One region of the Ruegeria alba genome, then DNA from elsewhere that is predicted to be linked to it. Evidence: riboswitches for the same ligand, from Rfam matches in the RefSeq annotation. Region 1 holds a riboswitch; each other region holds the start of a gene.

Region 1 (7,630 bases):
GTCAAACCACCCAGCCCGTCTTGCAATCGCGCCCATTGGCCGATAGCAGGTTCTGGACCAAATTCAGGGGACCGTCATGGACGATCTTAAAGCCAAATATCTGGGCCAGATCGCAGAGGCCGCCGACGAGGCCGCGATCGAAGCGATCCGCCTTGCCGCCGTGGGCAAGAAGGGCGAGGTGGCGCTGAAAATGCGTGAACTGGGCAAGATGACGCCCGAGGAACGCCAGACCGCGGGCCCGGCACTGAACGCGCTGAAAGACGAGATCAACTCTGCGTTGGCTGCCAAGAAGGCGGCGCTGGCCGATGCCGCGCTTGACGAGCGTCTGCGCAGCGAATGGCTGGACGTGACACTGCCCGCGCGCAACCGCCGCCAGGGCACGCTGCACCCGATCAGCCAGGCCCGCGAGGAACTGACCGCGATCTTTGCTGAAATGGGCTTCTCTGTTGCCGAAGGGCCGCGCATCGACACCGACTGGTACAATTTCGACGCGCTCAACATCCCCGGCCACCACCCCGCACGGGCCGAGATGGACACGTTCTACATGCACCGCGCCGAGGGCGACAATCGCCCGCCGCATGTGCTGCGTACCCATACCTCGCCGGTGCAGATCCGCTCGATGGAGAAAATGGGCGCGCCCCTGCGCGTGATCTGTCCGGGCGGTGTCTATCGCGCAGATTACGACCAGACCCACACGCCGATGTTCCACCAGGTCGAAGGCCTGGCGCTGGACCGCGATATCTCGATGGCGAACCTGAAATGGACGCTTGAGGAATTCGTCAAGGCGTTCTTCGAGGTGGACGATGTCGAACTGCGGTTCCGCGCCTCGCATTTCCCCTTCACCGAACCCTCGGCCGAGGTCGATATCCGCTGTTCCTGGGAAGGCGGCCAGCTGAAGATCGGCGAAGGTGACGACTGGCTGGAGATTTTGGGGTCCGGCATGGTGCATCCCAAGGTGATCGCCGCCGGCGGCATCGACCCGGATGTCTATCAGGGCTTTGCATTCGGCATCGGTATCGACCGTCTGGCAATGCTGAAATACGGCATCCCCGATCTGCGCGCCTTCTTCGATTCCGACCTGCGCTGGCTACGCCACTACGGGTTTACGGCGCTGGACATGCCGAACCTGCATGGGGGGTTGAGCAGGTAAAGGGGTCATCCTGCGCCAGCGCGGAATCAAGGCCTAAGGCTGCCGCGCAATCGCCAGACCGCCCGCACGGGCTGGCGATATTGGACCGCCAGCACGCCCTTCGACGGTTATCCGGACTTGGCTGGCATTAACTGCCCCGCTCAACCCAAGGATCGCCATCCCGCGGTCTGGCGCTTGCGCGGCTCTTACCCCTTCAGATAGTCCTTGTACGGCCGCGCCTTGCGGCCGCGATATTTCACGGTCAGCTCCAGCGGCGTTTCGTTCTCGTCATAGATGCCCAACACGATCCCGCGTTTGCGGGATTTGGTGCGCATGGCGATCAGCTGTTCCTCGCTGCGGGTGGTGCGTTGCGACTGGCGGCGGGTCCAGCGGAACAGCTTGTCATACATCCCGGCTATCACATCGGCATGGGCCGGGTCGCCGCCCAGATCGACCAGTTCCTGCGGGTCGTTCCTCAGATCGAACAGCATCGGGCGCGGGTCGGCCTCGAAATGGATCAGCTTCCAGTCCTTGTCCGCCACCATGAACATCACTGCCTGCCGCACCGAGATGTCGTTCAGATGCGCAATCGGCGAGGCCGAGAAATCGTATTCGCAGATCACGTGATCGCGGAGCGTGTGGTCGCGCGCGCCGTGCAGGATCGGGATCAGGCTTTCCCCTTCGAGGATATGCATCGCCGGTTTGCCGCCCGCTGCCTCGACGAATGTCGGCGCCAGATCGATGCTTTCGACCAATGCGTCACAGACGCTGCCCCGGGTCGCGTCGGCCTCGGGGCGCGGATCGTAGACGATCAGCGGAACCCGCGTCGCGGCATCGTGAAAGAAAGTCTTTTCCCCCATCCAGTGATCGCCCAGGAAATCGCCATGATCCGAGGTCAGGACAATCATCGTGTCCTGCATGCGCCCGGTCTCCTCGAGCCATGTGAAGAGCCGCCCCATCTGGTCGTCGGCCTGTTTGATCAGCCCCATATAGGCGGGGATCACCGCATCGCGCACCTCTTGCCGGGAAAACGCCTCACCCACCTTGGTGTCCATGAAGGCCTTGAACAGCGGGTGGGCGTTTTGCCGTTCGCTGTCGCTGCGCACCACGTCCTGCACATGTTCGGGGCCATACATGCTGGCATAGGGTTCGGGCACGATATAGGGCCAGTGCGGCTTGATATAGCTCAGGTGACAGCACCACGGACCGGTCTGGTGTTCGATGAATTCCATCGCGCGGGTGGTCAGATAGGGGGTCTCGCTGTCCTCTTCGGCGATATTGGCGGGGCGGGTCGCGTTCTTGAGGAACCAGCCCGATTGCACATTGCCCTCGGCATCCAGCCCGGAATTGGCAAAGTCGTGCCAGGGGTTGTCGCTCTCATAGCCCTTGGCGCGCAGGTACTTGTTGTATTCCCTGGCGCCATCGGGGTCGTAATAGCCATCCGGTCCCTCGGGCAGCATGCCATCGTCGCGCTCGAAGACGTCGAACCCGCATTCCGCCACCCGCGCCCCGATCAGCGAATCCGGCTCAAGCCCCAGCCGTGCCATGCCTTCCTCGTCCGCGCGCATGTGGGTCTTGCCCACCAGCCAGCAGCCCATCCCGGCCGCACGCAGGTGGTCGCCCATGGTCATCTCGCCCACCTTGAGCGGTATGCCGTTCCAGCTGGCTCCGTGCGAATGCACATAGCGCCCGGTATAGGTGCTCATCCGGGACGAACCGCAGATCGGCGACTGGATATAGGCACGGTCGAAGCGCACCCCTTGTGTCGCCAACTGGTCGATATTGGGCGTGTTCAGGGTCTTGTGGCCGTAACAGCTGAGGTAATCCCAGCGCAGCTGATCAAACATGATGAACAGGATATTCATGGGCGCGCATACCTTTTACATATCTGTCGGAAAGCCTGCAGTTCCGGTCTAGACTACCCGCACTCTAGCCGGGTTGGGACCAAGTAGGAAACATGGCACCGGGCCCTTCCGTGCATTTCTGGCCAAGGGTTTGGCTCGCCTGTCGGTAAGCTTTAACTTAGCTGCCCTTCAGGCGGGGTCTGAACGGCCTAAAGCGTAGGATTCACTGTTGCCGGGTTGCCCTTTTGTGCCCCGAATCCTTGCGCACTCACCAGCATCGTGACTTGCGACAAAGCTTCTTTCGGAGTCATGTTGCGGCTGGGCAAGGTGTTGCGGCCTTGGATGTGGGCTCGATCGGAGAGGGAATTTTGCGGATGGCGCAATTGGTGATCTATGCGCTGCAAGTTGGGGGAGGCTCGCTGGCGATCTGCCAGTTGCCGGGCCTGTCTGGCAACTATTCAAGTGATATTGATCTGATCGGGTCCTGGGCGCCCGGGCTGGTGATCTCGATGACGACCGAGGTCGAGATGTTGCAGCACGGTGCACGCAATTTTGGTGCTGATATCCAGAGTCGCGCCTGCCGCTGGGCTCATCTGCCGGTCGATGATTTCGGAGTGCCTGGCCGTGATGCCGAGATCAGTTGGAAGGCGATCAGCAAATCGGCCCGGCATGCGCTGCGCGGCGGCGGGCGCGTATTGATCCATTGCAAGGGCGGCTGTGGCCGGTCGGGCATGGCGGCGTTGCGCCTGATGATCGAGACGGGCGAAGAGCCGAAGGCGGCGCTGGCGCATTTGCGGTCGGTCCGCTCCTGTGCGGTGGAAACCGACGCCCAGATGGACTGGGCGCTGGCAGGCCGTGCTATCCGGGACTGATCCTTCAGGCCGTTGCTTGCGCTGTCGCAGCAGAGTGGACGCAGCGGGGGCGGGCCTCGGCCATGGCGCATGGTACCGGGCCCAGCCCGGCGGCAAATCCCGCTCCGTCGGGTGTCATCAGCGCATCGGCAAAGCGATTCAGATGCGACAGGGCGGTGTCTTCGTCGACGCCGCAGAACACGCGGATCCGGCTGTGCGAGGCGGCGTAGCGGGCCATGCAACCTGCTCCACACGGGGGCATCTCGCAATGCCCCTCGATCGCGAAACCTGCATCGGTCATCGGTTCAGCCTGCCGCAGCGCGCGGGCGAGGTTCTCGGCCAATGCCGACAACGCCGGGCAGGGCCTGCCGGTTCGGCGACAGAGCGTTGCGGCAAATTCATGCGTTCTTGTAGTCCAGATCATCCTGCGCCCTCCGCGCGGCGGAACAGGGTGTCGGGGACCGGCCGATCAGGGCCTAGGCATCCCGTCCGGACACCCCGCCCGGGTTCGAGTTACGGTTGCGATGGCAGGTCTCCTGACTTGCGGGTCCGGGCTTTGCCGGCCTTCCCGGCCCGGAGGGCCAGTGGCATTTCGGCATCGCTCACCGCTTACAGTTGCGGGGGCAGTCTCGGCATTGGTCCCCTGTCGCCAGAGGGCCGCACCGTGTTCCCTTTTCATCCCGGCGCATGTGCCACCGGGAACCATCGCCTCAGCGGTAGCGGGTGATGCGGGCCGAAGTCAAGCCGGGTGTTTCTGCCGGATTTTTCCCCATGTGGCGGGATGCTAGTATGGGTATCGAGTAGTCAGGCTGAAAAAGGGTGCCGTTATGCGGTTGAGAGGGGTGCGCGGCAGCAAGAATGTCGAGGATCGCCGCGCGCAGCGCGGCCGCGGTGGCATAGCCATCGGCGGGCGTGGGCTGGGTATCGGCGGGGTGCTGCTGCTGTTGGTGATCAGCGCCTTTACCGGCATCGACGTCACCCCGTTCCTGACCGAACAGCCGGGCCCGAGCCAGAGCACACCCAAGGAACTGACCGCCGAAGAGCGGCAGGCGGGCGAATTCGTCTCGCGCGTATTGGCCACAACCGAGGATGTCTGGGGCACGGTGTTCCGCGACCAGCTTGGCCGCGACTACATCCCGCCGACGCTGGTGCTGTTCTCTCAGGTGACATCCAGCGCCTGCGGCGGCGCCTCGGGCGCGACCGGGCCCTTCTACTGCCCGGCCGACCAGAAGGCCTATCTGGACACAGATTTCTTTGCCACGCTGGCGCGGCGCTTGCAGGCGGGTGGCGATTTTGCCGCCGCCTATGTGATCGCACACGAGGTGGCCCATCACGTGCAGAATCAGCTGGGCATTCTGGGCCAGGTGGATCAGGCGCGCCGGCAATCCTCGCAGGTCGAGGCCAACGCCCTGACTGTGCGGCTGGAATTGCAGGCCGATTGCCTGTCCGGGGTCTGGGCGCGCTCGGTCCGGGGTCTGATGGAACGCGGTGATCTGGAAGAGGCGTTGAACGCCGCTCGGATGATCGGCGACGACCGGCTGCAACGGCAGGCGGGCCGGGTGCCGCAACCGCATACATTCACCCACGGCACTTCGGCGCAGCGGGCGGCCTGGTTCGAACGCGGCTTTGATAGTGGCCGGGTCGCAAGCTGCGACACGTTCAGCACCAACCGGCTCTAATCCGCGCGCGGCAGCATCTCGGGCAGACGGCGCAGCACGTCCGAGGACTGCCGGGCACGGGCCAGCATCCAGCCGCCTTGCAGCAGGATGAACATGGTCTCGGCGGTCTTTTGCGGATCGGCCAGCCCAAAGCGCCTGGCGTGATGCGCGCCCTCGGTGATCCAGCCTTCGAACAGGTGGCGGGCATGGGCGCGAAACGCGGCGTTGTCCGGCCCTTCGAACAGGGTCGACGAGATCGGGCAGCCATCCCACTGGCCCGATTTGTCGAATAGTTTCGCGACCTTGCCGCACAGAGCCTCCATCCCGGCATGAAAGCTCTCGGCTGGTTCGAACGAGGCCGCGATCAGCCGCAGCATCTGGTCCGAGGCCCAGGTGGCCGAGGCCAGCGCCAGGTCGGATTTCCCATTGGGAAAGTGGTGATAGAGCGAGCCCTTGGGCGCCTCTGCCTCGGCCAGCAGCTCGGACAATCCAACACCGTGATACCCCCGGCGCTGGAACAGCTGGGCGGCGGTGCGGATCAAGCGATCTTTGGTCGGAAGCGGACGTTGGGTCATGTGCCGGGGATATTGACAGCTCTAGACCGATTGGTCCAGACATGAGGAATAGACCAATCGGTCTAGGGAATCTGGAGGTCGCAATGCTGGATATGCAGTCATCTGTCAGGGTCGAGGATTTTCATTTCCCCGCCGGGTCGGCGCAGCTTTCGGCGCGGCTCTATCTCCCGGCGGGCACGCCCCGGGTTGCGGTGGTGATCAACAGCGCCACCGGGGTGCCGCGCGACTATTACCAGCATTTCGCCACATGGCTGGCGGCCGAGCAGGGCATGGCCTGCCTGACCTATGATTATCGCGATTTCGGGCATTCGTTGCGGGGGCCGCTTGCGGCCTCGACCGCCACCATGTCCGACTGGGCGCTCATTGACATGCCCGCCGCCTATGCCGAGATGCAGCGCCGGTTTCCCGGCCTGCCGCTCTGGGTGATCGGCCATTCGCTGGGCGGCATGCTGGGGCCGCTGCAACCGGGCATCGAGCCCATCGCGCGCATGATCTGCGTCTGTTCCGGGCTGGTGCATCACTCGGACCACCCCTGGCCCTATCAGGCGCTGGCACGGCTGTTCTGGTTCGGCCATGCGCCCCTGCTGGTCAAGACCTTGGGCTATCTGCCGGGCCGCGCGATTGGCTTTGGCACCGACCTGCCGCCCGGCGTCTATTGGGAATGGCGGCGCTGGTGCACAACACCCGGCGCCTATCTGTCCGAGACAGGCACCCGCCTGCCGAAACCCGATTGGGGCCGCTCGAACGCGCAGGTCGATCTCTTTGCCTGCGCGGATGACGATACGATCCCGCCCGAGTGTGTCTGGCGTCTGGCCGATCTCTATGGCGCCAGTGCCCGGCGGCACCTGTTGCGGCCAAAGGAGCACGGGGTAAGCGAAATCGGCCATCTGGGCGCCTTTGCCCGGCGCAATGTCGCACTCTGGCCCCGGCTGATCGCCCCCTGACGCGGGGGCGATCCCGAGGCTGGTCAGCCCTTGTTCCGGCCCTCCTTGTCGCGCATCACCGCGCGAACCATCTTGCCAAACGCCTTGTCGCGCGAGCGTGCTTCGGCCACGCTTTCCGAGTTGCGCGCATCCTCGCGCCGCAACTTGCGCCAGCGGTCGAGGCGGGCAGGCTCCAGCGTTCCCGCCGCAATCGCGGCCTGGATGGCGCAGCCCGGTTCGCTGTCATGTCCGCAATCCGAGAAACGACAGCCGGTGGCAAGGTCCGAAAGGTCCTGAAACACCTCGTCGATCCCGTCGCCCGCATCCAGCAGGCGCAGGGCCCGCATGCCCGGTGTATCGACCAGCCAGCCGCCGTTGACCATCCGCCGCAGGGCGCGGGCGGTGGTGGTGTGACGGCCCTTGGCATCATCCTCGCGGATGCCGGCCGTGGCCTCCTGCGTACCGGTGAGAGCATTCATCAACGTGGTCTTGCCAACGCCTGATGAGCCCACCAGCGCCCCGGTCTGGCCGGATGGGCACCATGAGAGGATCTGATCCAGATCGGCAGGATCAAGAGCGTTGACCGCCAGCACCGTCAGAAACGGCGCCAGCGCCTCGGCCCGCGCGACATAGGCGCGGGGGTCGGTACA
Region 2 (7,630 bases), on a different contig from region 1:
TCGCGAGGGCGCATTCGGCATCCGCATCGAGAACCTGGTGGTGGTGCAAGAGGCCGCCCCCCTGCCCGGTGGCGACGCAGAGCGCGCCATGCTGAATTGGCGCACCCTGACCTATGTCCCGATTGATCGGCGGCTGATCGTCGCGGAGATGCTGACGGTTGAGGAACGCGACTGGCTGAACGCCTATCATGCCGACGTCGCGGCAAAGATCGGTCCACGTCTGGGCGCCGAGACGCGGATGTGGTTGGATGCCGCAACCGCGCCGCTTTGACACGCGGCTGTTACACCGGCGGGGCAACACTCGCCGCCGGACCGAAAAATACGAGATACGAGATACGAGATACGGGGAAGGAAACGGAACATGAGCGATCACATCACCATCCGCAAGGCGCCGGGCAAATGGAGCGTCCGGTCGGGCGGCGCCATCCTGGGCGAAAGCAGCAACGCGCTGGAACTGAGCGAGGGCGATCTGCCGCCGGTGATCTATTTCCCGCGCGCCGATATCGCCATGGCCTTCCTGGACCGCAGCGACAAAACCACCCATTGCCCGCACAAGGGCGATGCCAGCTATTACTCGATCGTCAACCGGTCTTCGGTGACCAAGGACGCGGTCTGGAGCTATGAGGACCCGCTGCCCGCGATGGAGCGGATCAAGGGCCATCTGGCCTTTGTGCTGAGCGACAGCGTCAAGGTGGAACAGATCTGAACGAAAAGAAACGCCGTGCAGGACCTTGCTCCTGCACGGCGTCGTGCCTTTTGGGACGTGCCCCTTAGCCTGCCGCGCGCACAAGCCCCTGCGGAACCACCTCGTACCCCGGCTCTTCGGGTTCGTCGTCCACCATCTCGGGCGGAAAGCCCGGCGCGGTGATGTCGAGGCCGGTCGCCTCTTCCAGGCGGCGGATGATGTCGTCGGACTGGGCCCGCATGCCATAGCGGGCGATCCCGTCCTCGAAGATGCTGATCATCAGCGGCGAGATTTCCAGCGGTACGCCGGTGCGGTCGGCAATCGACTGAAACAGGCCGATATCCTTTTTCACCAGGTCCATGGTGAAGTTGATGTCGCGACTGCCGTTCAGGATCACCTGGCTTTCCGTCTCGTGCACGAAGGAGGTGCCCGAGCTGATCTTGATCGCCTCGTAGGTGGTGTTCAGATCCATGCCGGCGGCCTTCATCGTCACCAGCGCCTCGCAGCAGGTCAGCAGGTTTGCGGTGGCCAGATAGTTGGTCATCACCTTCAGGACCGAGGCGCTGCCCAGCGGTCCGGTATGCAGGATGCGACGGCCCATGACGGTCAGAAAGGGCAGGATGCGCTCGAACGTGGCCCGGTCGCAGCCCGCGAAAATCGAGATATTGCCGGTATCGGCCCGGTGACAGCCCCCCGAGACCGGGCAGTCGACCGCGGCCCCGCCGCGCGCGATCACCTGTTCACCCAGCCGTTTGACCTCGGCCTCGTCGGTGGTGGACATTTCCATCCAGATCTTGCCGGGTCCGACCTCGGGCAACATCTCCTCCATCACCGCGGCACTGGCGGCGGGCGACGGCAGACAGGTGATCACCGCGTCGCAATCGCGCATCATCTGCGCCGGCCCTTCAGCCGCCTTGGCGCCGCGCGAGACGAAACCCGCGACAAGATCGGGGTTGAGATCGTGCACCGTCAGGTCGATGCCATTGCGCAGGAGCGAGCCCGAGAGCTTGCCACCCACATTGCCCAGTCCGATAAAGCCTACTTTCATTGCGTCCTCCCTTGCCGGTCCTGCCGGGGTCATGGTTCGCGCGCAGTATGAAAGCTGGATTTAGCCAAGAGAAACGAATAAAAAATCGAAAGATGCCATGAATTTTTTGGTGATGGATGTCGAACCAGCGCAGCCGACAAAATTTCCCCGGAAATTTTGTCCCAGAAAATTTGAATTTTCTGGGCCCCGCCCCGATCCTCGGTCCCGAGCCACGCTGAGATGGCCCGCCTGCCCAACCCGGTCTGGCTGCGGACGTTCGAGGCCGCCGCGCGCCATCTGAACTTCACCGAGGCCGCGCGCGAATTGGGGCTGACCCAGACCGCCGTATCCCTGCATATCCGTTCGCTCGAGGCGGAACTGGGCGAGCCGCTCTTCACGCGCGCCGCCCGGCGGCTGGGCCTGACCGAGCTGGGGCGCAGCTATGCGCTGTCGGTGCGGCAGGCGCTGGCGGATGTGGCGTTGTCGACCTCCAGCCTGTTCGGCCCGGCCAGGCGCGGCATCCTGCGCATCCGTGCGCCGATCTCCTCGGCGACCTACTGGCTGGCCGCCACCCTGCCTGATTTTGCCACCGATCATCCCGGCATCCCGGTCCGGCTGGTTTCGAACATCTGGGATGACGGTCCGGCGGCGGGCGGCGTGGATGTGGATATCCGGCTGGGGCGCGGCGACTGGGCAGGGCTGGTGACCGAGAAGCTCTGCGATGAGACCATCGTGCCGGTGGTCCGGGCCGGGGCGCCGGAGCAGCCCCTCGCGGCGTTACAGGCGCACCAGTTGATCCACATCCTGGGTTACGAGGACAACTGGCCGCGCTGGTTCGCGGCGCAGGGCCTGCCCGCTCCGACCGGCGGCAGCCTTTATTCAGTCGATACCACCGTCGCGGCGCTGCAACTGGTGATGGCGGGTGCCGGGCTGGCCATCGTGCTGACCCGCTTTGCCCAGGGCGCCATCGCCCAGGGGGCTCCGCTTCGGCTGGCGGGACCGCCGATTCCCTTTTCGCAGGCGCATTACTTGGTTCGGCCTGAACGCGCCGCCGCGCCCGGGGCCCCGGCACAGCTCTATCTCGACTGGCTGCGTACGCGGCTGGCGGCGGATGCCGCTGGCTGAACGTCAGAGGTCGCTTTTCCCCTGCCCCCTCAGGCGCACCGCCAAGCGCGCTTGACAAGGCCCCTGCCCATGCCGCATGTCCGCCCTGTTGGTGTCCGGGAAACCGGATGAAAAGGGAATGCGCCAGCGGATCGGCCCCAAGGCCGGACGTCAAGCGCAGCCGCCCCCGCGACCGTGACCGGAGAGGGTGCCCAAGCCACTGGCCGATTGGCCGGGAAGGCGGGACGCCCGACAGGGCAAGACCCTGACATCCGCAAGCCGGGAGACCTGCCAGCACCCGAAGACAAGACCGGACGGGGTGTTCCGGTGTCGGGTCCATGTCCGAGAGCGTGGCCCGCGCAAGCCCCGTCCCCCGCACCAGACGAGGGGGGATGAGAGACATGACCGAAGCTGCACCAGTCGAACTGCTGGTCTGCACCACCTGCCGCCGCGGTTTGCCGGTCGAGGACGATGCCCAGCGCCCCGGCGCCCTGCTGCACCGCGCGCTGAGCGCGGCCGAACTGCCCGAAGGGGTCACCGTGAGGCCGGTCGAATGCCTGTCCAATTGCGATCAGGGCTGTTCCATCGTGTTGCGCGGCGGCCCGGCGCGCTGGACCTTTGTTTATGAGAACCTCAACGAGGCCGACGACGTGGCCACCATCGTCGAGGGCGTCACCAAGTATCACGCCACCGCCGACGGGCTGGTGCCCTGGCGCGAGCGTCCCGTCCATTTCCGCAAGAACTGCGCCGCGCGCATCCCCCCGATCGGAGCCTGAGCCATGAGCACCCTTGAAAAACTCCCCGTTACCGTGATCACCGGCTTTCTCGGCTCGGGCAAGACCACGCTGATCCGCCACCTGATGCAGAACCCGCAGGGCAAGCGGCTGGCCGTGGTGGTCAACGAGTTTGGCGATGTTGGCGTCGATGGCGAGATCCTGAAAAGCTGCGCCATCCCGGAATGCCCGGCGGAAAACATCATGGAACTGGCCAATGGCTGCATCTGCTGCACCGTGGCCGATGATTTCATTCCTACCATCGAGGCGCTGATGGCGCTGGAGCCGCGCCCCGATCACATCCTGATCGAGACCTCGGGCCTGGCGCTGCCGAAACCGCTCTTGAAGGCGTTCGACTGGCCCGATATCCGGTCCAAGATCACCGTGGATGGCGTCATCGCGCTGGCCGATGCCGAGGCGGTGGCGGCAGGCCGCTTCGCGCCCAATGTCGCGGCGGTGGATGCCCAGCGGCTGGCAGACGACTCGATCGACCATGAAACGCCCCTGTCCGAGGTGTTCGAGGATCAGATTTCTTGCGCCGACATCATCCTGCTGACCAAGCCCGATCTGGCCGGCCCCGACGGCGTGGCCCGCGCGCGCGAAGTGATCGCGGCCGAGGCCCCCCGCCCGCTGCCGGTGGTCGAGGTGGCCGAGGGCGCGGTGGATGTGCGGGTGATCCTGGGCCTTGGCGCCGCCGCCGAGGACGACATGGACGCCCGCCCCAGCCATCACGACGGCCATGACGATCACGAGCATGACGATTTCGAAAGCATCGTGGTGGAACTGCCCGAACAGGCCGACCCGGCGGAGCTGGTCGCGCGGATCGAACGGTTGGCCAACGAGTTGAACATCCTGCGCGTCAAGGGCTATGCCGCCGTTGCGGGCAAGCCCATGCGCCTGCTGGTGCAGGCGGTGGGCGCGCGGGTGCGCCACCAGTATGACCGTCCGTGGCAACCCGGAGAGGAGCGCCGCTCGCGCATGGTGGTGATCGCCGAGCATCACGACATCGACCCGATCGCGATCCGTGCCATCCTGACCGGCGTTTCCGAGCCTGCGGAGTAAGCACACGCCATGCATGTCGTTTTCCGCGAAAGCCACGGGCTGGAAGAGACCGAGACCCCGACCGACCTGGGCCAGAGCCCGGCGGATCTGGTGGTTTTGTCGTTCTCGGACAGCGACCTGGGGGCTTTTGCGGCGGGCTGGCATCGCGGCGGCGGGACGGTGGGCAGAATGCCCACCCTACGACTGGCCAACCTGACGGCACTCAAGCATCCTCTGTCGGTCGATACCTATGTGGAAAATACCTTGTCAGGGGCCAAGGGCATTCTGATCCGGCTGATCGGCGGGGTGCCCTATTGGGCCTATGGGCTGCAACAGGTGCTGGCGCTGGCGCAGGAAAAGGGGCTGGCGCTGGCGGTGTTGCCGGCGGACGGGCGCGAGGATACGCGCCTTGACGCCTTTTCCACCCTGCCAGTGTCCACCCTGCGGAGGCTGCAACATCTGTGCGATACCGGCGGCGAGGTGGCGGCGCAGGCGGCACTGGCACAGATGGCTCTGGCGACCGGGCTTTATGCCGGGCCAGTGGTCGGGTCAAAGATACTACCCGAATGCGGGTTCTGGTGCCCCGAGCGCGGCGTGATCGCCCCCGAGACCGTGTTCGAGGGCGACGCCCCGCGCATTCTGGTGACCTTTTACCGCGCCTACCTGACTTCGGCCGACACGGCCTCGGTCGCGGCGCTGATCCGCGCCTTTCGCGCGCGTGGGTTTCAGGCGATGGGCATGTTCGCGCCCTCACTGAAGGCGCCCGCCGCTGCCGACTGGATTGCCGGGCAGATGCAGGGGCTGGCCCCGGCGGCCATCGTCAATGCCACCTCTTTCTCCGGCAAGGGCGCCAATGGCGCCTCGCCGCTTGATGCCGCCGGTGTACCGGTGTTCCAGGTGGCGCTGGCCACCTCGCGCCGCAAGGCCTGGGCCGAGGCCGAGCGTGGTCTGTCGCCTGCAGATCTGGCCATGCATGTGGTCCTGCCCGAGGTCGACGGGCGCATCGACGCAGGCCTGATCTCGTTCAAGGAGCCGGGCAAACGCGACCCGGAGTTGGAGTATTCCCGTTTCGCGCACCGCCCAGAACCCGACCGGATCGAGGCGGTGGTGAACCGGGTGTCGGGCTGGCTGCGGCTGGCGGCCAAACCCGCTGCCGAGCGGGTGCTGGCGCTGGTTCTGTCCACCTATCCCGGCAAGGACTGGCAGATGGCCCATGCGGTGGGTCTGGACGCGCTGGCCTCGGCCGAGGCGATCCTGAGTGATTTGCAGGATGAAGGGTACGGCGTCGCATCAGGGCAACCGATTGCGGAAGACCTGCAAAATGTGTCGATTTCGTGGCCAATCGCGGAATACCGCAAAGCTTTGGCCAGCTTTCCGCCACAATTGCGCCAAAATCTGCAAGACGTCTGGGGTGAGCCCGAAAGTGATCCGGCATTTTCGCAAGGTAATTTGCAGTTTCGCGCCATCCGGCGTGGCAAGGCGCTGGTCGCCCTGCAACCGGAACGGGGCACGCCCGAGGCGCGCGATGACGATTATCACGACCTCTCCCGCACTCCGCGCCACGGCTATGTCGCCTTCTATCTCTGGCTGCGGCAGGCGCTGGGGACCGATGCGCTGATCCATATCGGCGCCCATGGCACGCTGGAATGGCTGCCGGGCAAGGCGGTGGCGCTGTCGGGGGCCTGCTGGCCCGAGGTGCTGATCGGCGATCTGCCGGTGATCTATCCCTTTATCGTCAACGATCCGGGCGAGGCCGCACAGGCCAAGCGCCGCATCGGCGCGGTGACGCTGGGCCATATCCCCCCAGCCCTGCGCAGCAGCGGCACGCCGGACCGGATGGTGCAACTCGAAGCACTGCTGGACGAGTTTTCCAATGCCGACGGGCTGGACCCCAAGCGCCGCGACCGCTTGCAGGGAGATATCCGGGCCGAGGCGCAGGCGCTGGGGCTGGAAGACGATCTGGGCCTTGATCGCGCCACCTCGACCGCCGAGGCGATCACCCGCATCGACCGCTTTGTCTGCGACGTGAAGGAAAGCCAGTATGGCGACGGGCTGCATGTCTATGGCCGCCTGCCCGAGGTCAGCGGCCCGTTCGATCCCGCTCCTTCGGCGCAGGGCGAGGCGCGCGCGCTGATCGACGCGCTGGCGGGCAAGCGGATCGCGGCGGGGCCGTCGGGGTCGCCTTATCGGGGGCGGACCGATGTGCTGCCCACGGGGCGCAACCTTTATACCACCGATCCACGGTCGGTCCCCACCCGCGCGGCCTATGCGCAGGGCGTGAAGCTGGCCGAGGAACTGGTGCGGCGGCATTTGCAGGAAGAAGGCGATTACCCCAAGGGGCTGATCGTCGATCTCTGGGGCTCGGCCACCATGCGCACGGCGGGCGAGGAATTCGCTATGGCGCTGCATCTGCTCGGTGTAAAACCGGTGTGGGATCAGGGGTCCGAGCGGGTTTCGGGGATCGAGGTGCTGCCGATCACCGACCTGGACCGGCCCCGGCTCGACGTGACCCTGCGCGTTTCGGGCCTGTTCCGCGACGTGTTTCCGACCCTTTCGGCGCTCTTCGGTCAGGCGGTGCGCGCGCTTTGCGCGCGTGACGAGGCGCCCGACTGGAACCCCTATGCCGGACACGCGCCCGCCGCCCGCGTCTATGGCCCGGCGCCGGGCAGCTATGGGCTGGGCATGGGCCACCTGCCCGAGACCTATACGGACGAGGCCCGCCAACAGGCGGGAGAGGCCTGGCTGGCGGCCAGTTCCTTTGCGCTCGAGGGCGAGAACATCGCCCGCGATGCCGAGGGCATCCGCGACCGCGTCGCCAAGGCCGACGGGTTCGTGCATTTGCAGGACCTGGCCGAGACCGACCTTCTCCTGGCCGCCGACTATGCCACGCATGAGGCAGGCTTTGCCGCCGCCAAACGGGTGACAGGGGGCACCGCGCAACTTTATCACCTCGACAACACCAACCCCGACACCCCGCGCGCCCGGACCCTGCCCGAGGAA
Region 3 (7,630 bases), on a different contig from region 1:
CGGTAGTGCTGGTTCTCGATGTGGGCGGACAGGCGCAATCGGCGGCGGCGACCGCGCTGGGGTTCCGGATGTACAACCCCGACCTGCCCTTTGCCGGAGTGATCCTGAACCGCTGTGCCAGCCCCCGGCACGAGCGGCTGACCCGGCTGGGAATGGAGCGCGCGGGCCTGCCGGTTCTGGGCGTGCTGCCCCGGCGCGGCGACCTGACCCTGCCCGAGCGGCATCTGGGCCTCATTCAGGCGGTCGAACACCCCGACCTGGAGGCCGCCATCGCGGGCTATGCCGCCTTCCTGCGCGACCATGTGGATCTGGAGGCGATCAAGGGGGCAGCGGTCTCCTCAGGCCCCAATGGGCCATCGTCGACCGCGCTGCCGCCGCCCCCGGCCCAGCGCATCGCATTGGCGCGGGACGCCGCGTTCTCGTTCACCTATCCGCATCTGCTGGAAGGCTGGCGCGCGGGCGGCGCCGAGATCCTGCCGTTTTCGCCGCTGGCTGACGAGGCCCCCGCACCCGATGCCGATCTGGTCTGGCTGCCCGGCGGCTATCCCGAACTGCATGCGGGCACACTTGCCGCCGCCGAAACCTTTCGCGCGGGGCTGAGACGGCATGCCGAAACCCGGCCCGTGCATGGCGAATGCGGCGGCTACATGGCATTGGGTGAGGCGCTGATCGACAAGGATGGCACCCGCCACCGGATGGCGGGTCTGTTGGGCCTCGTCACCTCGTATGAAAAGCGCAAGTTCAACCTGGGCTATCGCCGGGCCGAACTGCTGGCGCCCCTGCCCGGCTATGGCACCGGCACCACCCTGCGCGGGCACGAGTTCCACTATTCCTCGATCCTGGAACAACCCGACGCGCCGCTGGCCCGTGTGTTCGATGCCGAAGGCGTCGAGGGGCCGCAAACCGGGTCCGTGCGCGGGAATGTCACCGGCACCTTCTTTCACCTGATCGCAGAGGCGGGATCATGAGCGGCTTTGTCTCCTTTGTCGGCTCGGGGCCGGGCGACCCGGACCTGTTGACGCTGAAAGCGGTGGATCGGCTGGGCAAGGCCGATGCGGTGCTGTTCGACGATCTGTCGAGCGGTCCGATCCTGACCCATGCGCGCGCGGATGCCGATCTGGTGGGGGTGGGCAAACGGGCGGGCCGCGCCTCGCCCAAACAGGACCATGTGAGCCGCCTGCTGGTGGATTATGCCCAGACCGGCGCGCATGTCGTGCGGCTGAAATCCGGCGATGGCGGTCTCTTTGGCCGGCTGGAGGAGGAACTGGTCGCGCTGCGCGCGGCCGGGATCGGATACGAGATCATCCCCGGCATCCCCTCGGCGGTGGCGGCGGCGGCGGCGGCGGGCATCCCGCTGACCCGACGACTGACCGCGCGGCGGGTGCAATTCGTCACCGGCCATGACGTCAGCGGGCAATTGCCCCCCGACCTGAACCTGCCCGCACTGGCAGACCCGCAGGCCACCACGGTCGTGTTCATGGGCAAGCGCACCTTTCCACTGCTGCTGGATGCGCTTGAGGCGCATGGCCTGCCACGTTCGACGCCTGCGCTGATGGCCGAAAGCGTCTCGACCCCTGAACAGCGCCTGACCCGCGCCACCATGGGTGAACTGGCCGAACGGCTGGCAGCGGAGATCGGCACCGCACCCGCCCTGATCCTGTATGGTCCGCTGGCGGAGTTCGGCGATGACTGAGCTTCTCCTGATCGGAATCGGCACCGGCAATCCCGACCACATCACCCGCGAAGGCATCGCCGCCATTCGCGCCGCCGATCTGATCCTGATCCCGCGCAAGGGGGCGGGGAAATCCGATCTGGCCGGGCTGCGCGAGCGCATCATCACTGACGCCACCGACACGCCGCCGCAGATCGCCTATTTCGACATCCCCGCGCGCCGCGCCGAGGATGGGTATCTGAAGGGTGTCGACGAGTGGCACGATGCCATTGCGCTCCGCTGGCAGGCGGCGATGGAGGACCACCCCGACGCGGCGCGGGTGGCGCTGCTGATCTGGGGCGACCCGTCGCTCTATGACAGTTCGCTGCGAATCGCGGCGCGGCTCGATCCGCAACCCAGGGTACGGGTGATTCCCGGCATCACCGCGCTTCAGGCGCTGACGGCGGCGCATGGCATTCCGGTCAACGCATTGGGGGCACCGTTCTTGGTCACCACCGGGCGGCGCCTGCGCGACGAAGGCTGGCCGCCCGCGGTGGATACCGCGGCCGTGATGCTGGACGGCGAATGCTCGTTCCAGGCGCTGGATATGTCCGATTACCACATCTGGTGGGGCGCCTATGTGGGCATGGAGGAACAGATTCTGGTGGCGGGACCACTGGCCGAGATGGCGGGCGAAATCGTCGAAACCCGTGCCCGCGCCCGTGCCGATCACGGCTGGATCATGGATATCTATCTTTTGAAAAAGCGCGAAAACTGACCGGAAAGGTCGCAAATGACGATTGCGCCGGATGCGCGTTCGCGGCTAAATGGAGGGGTCTGGTCCTGCCGGAGCAATCCGGATGCTAAGAGGGAATTTGGTGCGACCGCCCGTCGGTTCAGGCCAAAGCCGCCCCCGCGACTGTAAGCGGTGAGCCTCTGTTCAACCAGCCACTCCCGGGTTCGCTCCGGGGGGAAGGCGAACAGAGGCACCGACCCGCGAGCCAGGAGACCTGCCAGACAGGTAATGAAACACCGGCCGTCGGGTGCGGCGGCAAGGAGGAAATGACATGACGACCAAAACACTCAAGGCATCGGCCACCGGTTCCGCGATCCTGCCGGCTCTGTTCGCCGTGATCCTGGGCCTGGGCATCGTGACCCTGGCGGGCCATGTGCAGGCATCCGCGCTGCATGACGCCGCCCACGACGTGCGCCACGCAACCGGCTTTCCCTGCCACTGAACCATGTTCAGTCGCATTCTGACCAGCGCGTTGTTCGCTGGCGCTGCAGCAGGGCTGATTGCCGCCTTGCTGCAGTTTCTGTTCGTGCAGCCCGTGTTGCTGCATGCCGAGTTGTATGAAACCGGCGAACTGGTGCATTTCGGCGCCGAGGCGGTAAGTGCCCAGCCCGACCTGCCCGGCATGTTCGCCGATCCGATGCGCGATGCGCTGACGGTCGTTTTTGCAATGCTCACCTATACCGGCTATGCGGTGGTGATGGTCGCCCTGATGTCGGTGTCCGAGGGGATGGGTCATGCGGTCACCGCGCGCGCCGGTCTGCTCTGGGGTCTGGCCGGGTTCATCACCTTTCACTTCGCGCCCGGACTGAGCCTCGCGCCCGAGGTGCCCGGTGTGTCCTATACCGATATCACCGCCCGCCAGATCTGGTGGACCGCGACCGTGGCCGCGGCGGGTATCGCCATGTGGCTGATCGCCTTCGGCGGCAACCTGATGGCCTATGGCGCCGCCGCGCTGCTGTTGATGGCGCCGCATCTGATCGGCGCGCCCGAGCCTGACAGCTTTGCCGGCCCGGTGCCGACCGAACTGGGCGCCCTGTTTGCCGCCCGCGCCTTTGGTGTCGGGATGGCAGCCTGGGTGTTGCTGGGTGGTTTCGCCGGTTACTTCTGGCAGACCGAGAGCAAGCGCGCCGAAGCGCACGCCTGATCCGTCGACCCATATGCCCCGCCGGACCCGTCCGGCGGGGTTTTCCTTTGCTAGGAGACTGATATGTCCCGCTCTCTCGCTCTCTTCGCCATCGGCCTTGTCTTTGGTGGCGGTGCCGGTTTCGTCACCGCGGCGGCCTATGGTGTCACCTTTGACGGTCATGACCACGGCGACGCGGCCCAGCATGGCGCCCATGACACGGCACAAGGCGGCCACGACCACGCCCAGGCCACCCATCTGCCCGCAGGCCCCGACGCACCCGGTGTGTCCGTGGCACTGACCCGCGATCCGATGTCGGGCTGGAACCTGCATGTAAGCCCGCAGAATTTCCGCTTTGCCCCCGAAAACGCCTCGGCCAGTGACGTGCCGGGCGAAGGCCATGCCCATGTCTATGTCAACGACGTGAAACTGGCCCGGCTTTACAGCGAATGGATGCATATCCCCGACCTGCCCAAAGGTCCGGTCGAGGTGAAGGTCTCGCTGAACGCCAACAGCCACAGCCCGCTGATGGTCGATGGCATTCCGGTCGAGGCCGTGGTCACGGTTCAGGTGGAATAGGCCGGGATTCGCGCCAGCAGGCATTGCCGCAACCGTCCACAGGGACGGGCATCGGCAATCCAGCCTCCGGGGCTGTCCAGATAGACACGGCAGGTGGCGGCGATATCGTCGGCATCCGCCACCACGTCGAGGTCCGAGAACACATAGCTAGCCCGCCCCGGCCCCTGAAGGGCCAGCGCCACCGGGGTGGCGCAGGCGCCGAAACAGGCATGCTCCACCAGCTCCACCCGCCCGCTGAGCCCAGCGCGCGCCAACGCGTCGGACACGGCGGCACGCTCGGCCCCTTGGTCGCGGTCCCGCTCACCCTGACAGCTGGAGCAAAGGGAAAGGCGCATGTCGCTCATGGTGTCTCCTTGATCGGTGCGGCAGATGTGGCGCATCGGGTCCGCCGAGGCAAGCTCAACGCGCCATTTGCGCGGCCTCTATCCGCAGCGCATCCAGCACCCCGGCGACCGAGGGCGACAGGCTGGCAGATTTGCGCATCGACACGCCCACCGGCCCGATCGGGATCGGCACCGGCCAGTCGACCCGTGACAGTGTTCCGGCGCTGATATCGTGGCGCGGCACATGCGCGGGCATCACCGCCAGCATGTCCGACCCCACCAACAGGCCCCGATTGGCCAGATACGACACCGATTCCACCGCATAGGGCGGCGCACCACCGCCCAGGTCGACAAAGACCTGATCCAGCTGGCGGCGCAACGTGGTTTCCGCCGGTGGCAGGATCCAGGGGTATTCCATCAGGTCGGTCAGCGCGGGCGCGGCATGGCGATGTACCGGGTGGTCACTCCGGGCGACACATATCACCTCTTCGTCGAACAGCCTCTCCTGCACGATCTCGGCCCGGTGCCGGTGCATCGGCAAGCGCCCCACCACCAGATCGACATCGCCCGAGCGCAGCGCCGGCATCAGCACCTCGTTGGTGCCCTCGACCAGTTTCACCACCAGCCCCGGCTTGTCGGTCAGAAGCCGGGTCAGCACGCGGGGCAAAAACTCGGCCGAGGCGGCCAACAGCGTACCCACCACCACGCGCCCGCCATTGCCCTCGTTCAGATCGTCAAGTTCCTGGGCTGCATGGGAAATCTGCGCCAGGATCAGCTTGCCATGCCGGATCAGCGCCGCCCCGAACACGGTGGGCACCATGCCGCGATTGGTGCGGTCGAACAGCTGCACGTCGAAATCCAGCTCCAGATCCTTGATCAGCTTGGTGGCGGCGGGCTGGGACATGTTCAGCGCCTGCGCCGCATGCAGGATCGAATGCCGCTCGCCCACGGCGACCAGCAGGCGCAGCTGTTTCAGCTTGAGCCGGGTCAACACGCGCTCGACGATGCGGATCTGGGTGCGGTTCATGGTTTTTGCGATATCATGAAGCGTGGCTATCGGTCAAAGCGATAGCCGGATCGCCGCGCCGCGCTGTCGCAGCGCCGCCAGCAGGCTGAGCGCGGTCAGCGCCGAGGAACGCGGATTGCCCGGCAGCGGCAAGCCCTCGATCTGAAACCGGAACCGGCCAAAGGCGCCCTCGGCCGCAATCTCGTGGATATTGGCGGTGGCGCCGGGATCGGCGATCAGCTCGGCCCGGGTGGCGTCCAGCCCGGCCCCGGCCAGCGCCACGGCGGCGGCCACATTGGCGTTCTTGGGATAGGCCTGCGCCGCCGCGCGCGCGGTGCCGGTGAAATGGGTGGCGGGTGCGGTAAGCGCGTCCAGATCCAGCACATTTTCGGCGCGGCTGCCGCGCCAGCCCTGCGGCGGCTTGCGCCCGGTATAGGTGACCTGCAAGCCCGTCCCCATCGCCGCCGCCGCCAGCGCATCCAGCGCCCCGATCGCGCCCGAGGCAAGGCAGAGCCGCGTGCCACCGGCGCGGGCGGCAGCCTCCAGCTCGGCACAGAACACGACATCGGCCAGCGCACCGACCGAAACGGTCAGCACCTCGACCCCCGCGCCCAGCGCCGCCACCCCATGGGCGCGCAGGCCGGAATGACCGGCGCAATCGACCAGCAGGTCGGGCCGCTCGGACAGGCCCTCCAGCGCCTGCGCCACTGGCACGCCCAAGACCGCGTGCGCGGCCTGCTCTCGCCCGGGCCGGCAGAGCGCCCCGGTCAGCCTGACGCCTTCGGGCAGATGCGCCGCCACATGGGCGGCAATGGGCCCGTGCCCGATCAGTGCTATCCTCACGCTGTCCCCCTTTGGCCAACTGCTCCATAGTTTCCACATATCAGCATGATTGTGATATGCCGATTGCGGATAGCAGGATGCAATTTCGCGATTTGTGCCCACCCGGTCGGGCTTGCAGGATCGAGGCACCCGCCACCGCAACCGAGACCCCCGTGACCAGATCCGCACCCTATACCGGACAAGCGCTGCCCCGGCGCGAAGACCCCCGCCTGCTGCGGGGAGAGGGGCAGTATACGGGTGATATCCATCTGCCGGGGGCGCTGCATCTGGCCTTTCTGCGCAGTTCCCATGCCAGCGGGCAGCTCGTTGCCTGCGATACCTCTGTCGCCCGCGCGATGCCCGGCGTGGCAGCGGTGCTGACCGCCGCCGACCTCGGCGCTCTGGGTGGGCTCGAGGTCAACCCGGTGCTGCCGCTCGACCATGCCACACCCTATCCGATCCTTGCCGGCGACACGGTCTCGGCAGTGGGTCAGCCCATCGCGGCGGTGCTGGCCGAAACACCGGGACAGGCGCTGGACGCGGTCGAGGAGATCTGGGCCGAGATCGACGAGACCCCCTCCCCACCCTCCGAACTTCTGGCCATGCAACATTGGCAAAGCGGCGATCCGGCGGCAGAGTTTGCCCGCGCCGCCCAGGTGGTCACGGTCCGGGTCGCGCATCCCCGCCTTGCCCCCAGCCCGATGGAGCCGCGCGCCATCGCCATCCTGCCCGAGGGTGGCGGCTTGACAGTCTGGCTGTCCACCCAGACGCCGCACCGGGCGCGGGCCGATCTGGCCCGTATCCTGTCGCTCGACCCCGAACACCTACGCGTGATCGCCCGCGATGTGGGCGGCGCCTTTGGCATGAAGGCCTCGCTTTACCCTGAGGAGGTGCTGGCGGTCTGGGCCGCGCATCATCTGGGCCGCCCCGTGCGCTGGACCGCCACCCGCAGCGAAGAGTTCCTGTCGGCCACCCATGGCCGGGGGCTGACAAGTGAAGGCCAGCTTGCTATTGACGGTGACGGGCGGTTTCTGGCGCTCAAGGCCCGCGTCGAGGCGCCGCTGGGTCATTGGCTGCCCAATTCGGCGCTGATCCCGGCCTGGAACGCCGCCCGCATCCTGCCCGGCCCCTATGACATCGCCGCCACCGATCTGGGCACCAGCGCCCGACGCGCCCATACCGCGCCCACCGGCATCTATCGCGGTGCCGGCCGCCCCGAGGCCTGCGCGCTGATGGAGCGTCTGGCCGATGCCGCCGCCCGCGCCACCGGCCTTGATCCCGCCGAGATCCGCCGCCGCAACCTGAACCGCTTGAACGGCCCGCGCGACCT

Evidence for each region. Region 1 has a riboswitch for cobalamin ahead of MB818_RS17295 (hypothetical protein). Riboswitches for the same ligand answer to the same signal wherever they lie in the genome.
Region 2: linked by a shared signal. The riboswitch ahead of MB818_RS06365 (DUF1636 family protein) and the one ahead of MB818_RS17295 (hypothetical protein) in region 1 are both predicted to bind cobalamin.
Region 3: linked by a shared signal. The riboswitch ahead of MB818_RS06435 (CbtB domain-containing protein) and the one ahead of MB818_RS17295 (hypothetical protein) in region 1 are both predicted to bind cobalamin.

The regions. Positions count from the first base shown of each region.
Region 1 is NZ_JAKOEM010000019.1:26,685-34,314, forward strand. It holds gene pheS (phenylalanine--tRNA ligase subunit alpha) at 77-1,150, shown strand; gene MB818_RS17285 (sulfatase-like hydrolase/transferase) at 1,336-2,994, opposite strand; gene MB818_RS17290 (protein-tyrosine phosphatase family protein) at 3,348-3,845, shown strand; gene MB818_RS17295 (hypothetical protein) at 3,850-4,248, opposite strand; cobalamin riboswitch at 4,334-4,546, opposite strand; gene ypfJ (KPN_02809 family neutral zinc metallopeptidase) at 4,652-5,503, shown strand; gene MB818_RS17305 (TetR/AcrR family transcriptional regulator) at 5,500-6,057, opposite strand; gene MB818_RS17310 (alpha/beta hydrolase family protein) at 6,141-7,001, shown strand; gene rsgA (ribosome small subunit-dependent GTPase A) at 7,025-7,630, opposite strand, start outside.
Region 2 is NZ_JAKOEM010000003.1:150,326-157,955, forward strand. It holds gene MB818_RS06345 (aminopeptidase P family protein) at 1-271, shown strand, start outside; gene MB818_RS06350 (DUF427 domain-containing protein) at 362-706, shown strand; gene MB818_RS06355 (NAD(P)-dependent oxidoreductase) at 771-1,733, opposite strand; gene MB818_RS06360 (LysR substrate-binding domain-containing protein) at 1,953-2,837, shown strand; cobalamin riboswitch at 2,910-3,126, shown strand; gene MB818_RS06365 (DUF1636 family protein) at 3,218-3,592, shown strand; gene cobW (cobalamin biosynthesis protein CobW) at 3,596-4,651, shown strand; gene cobN (cobaltochelatase subunit CobN) at 4,661-7,630, shown strand, end outside.
Region 3 is NZ_JAKOEM010000003.1:164,930-172,559, forward strand. It holds gene MB818_RS06420 (cobyrinic acid a,c-diamide synthase CobB) at 1-968, shown strand, start outside; gene cobA (uroporphyrinogen-III C-methyltransferase) at 965-1,693, shown strand; gene cobF (precorrin-6A synthase (deacetylating)) at 1,686-2,429, shown strand; cobalamin riboswitch at 2,473-2,683, shown strand; gene MB818_RS06435 (CbtB domain-containing protein) at 2,719-2,889, shown strand; gene MB818_RS06440 (CbtA family protein) at 2,893-3,591, shown strand; gene MB818_RS06445 (hypothetical protein) at 3,655-4,149, shown strand; gene MB818_RS06450 (DUF1636 family protein) at 4,137-4,493, opposite strand; gene MB818_RS06455 (LysR substrate-binding domain-containing protein) at 4,549-5,499, opposite strand; gene MB818_RS06460 (aspartate dehydrogenase) at 5,533-6,360, opposite strand; gene MB818_RS06465 (xanthine dehydrogenase family protein molybdopterin-binding subunit) at 6,474-7,630, shown strand, end outside.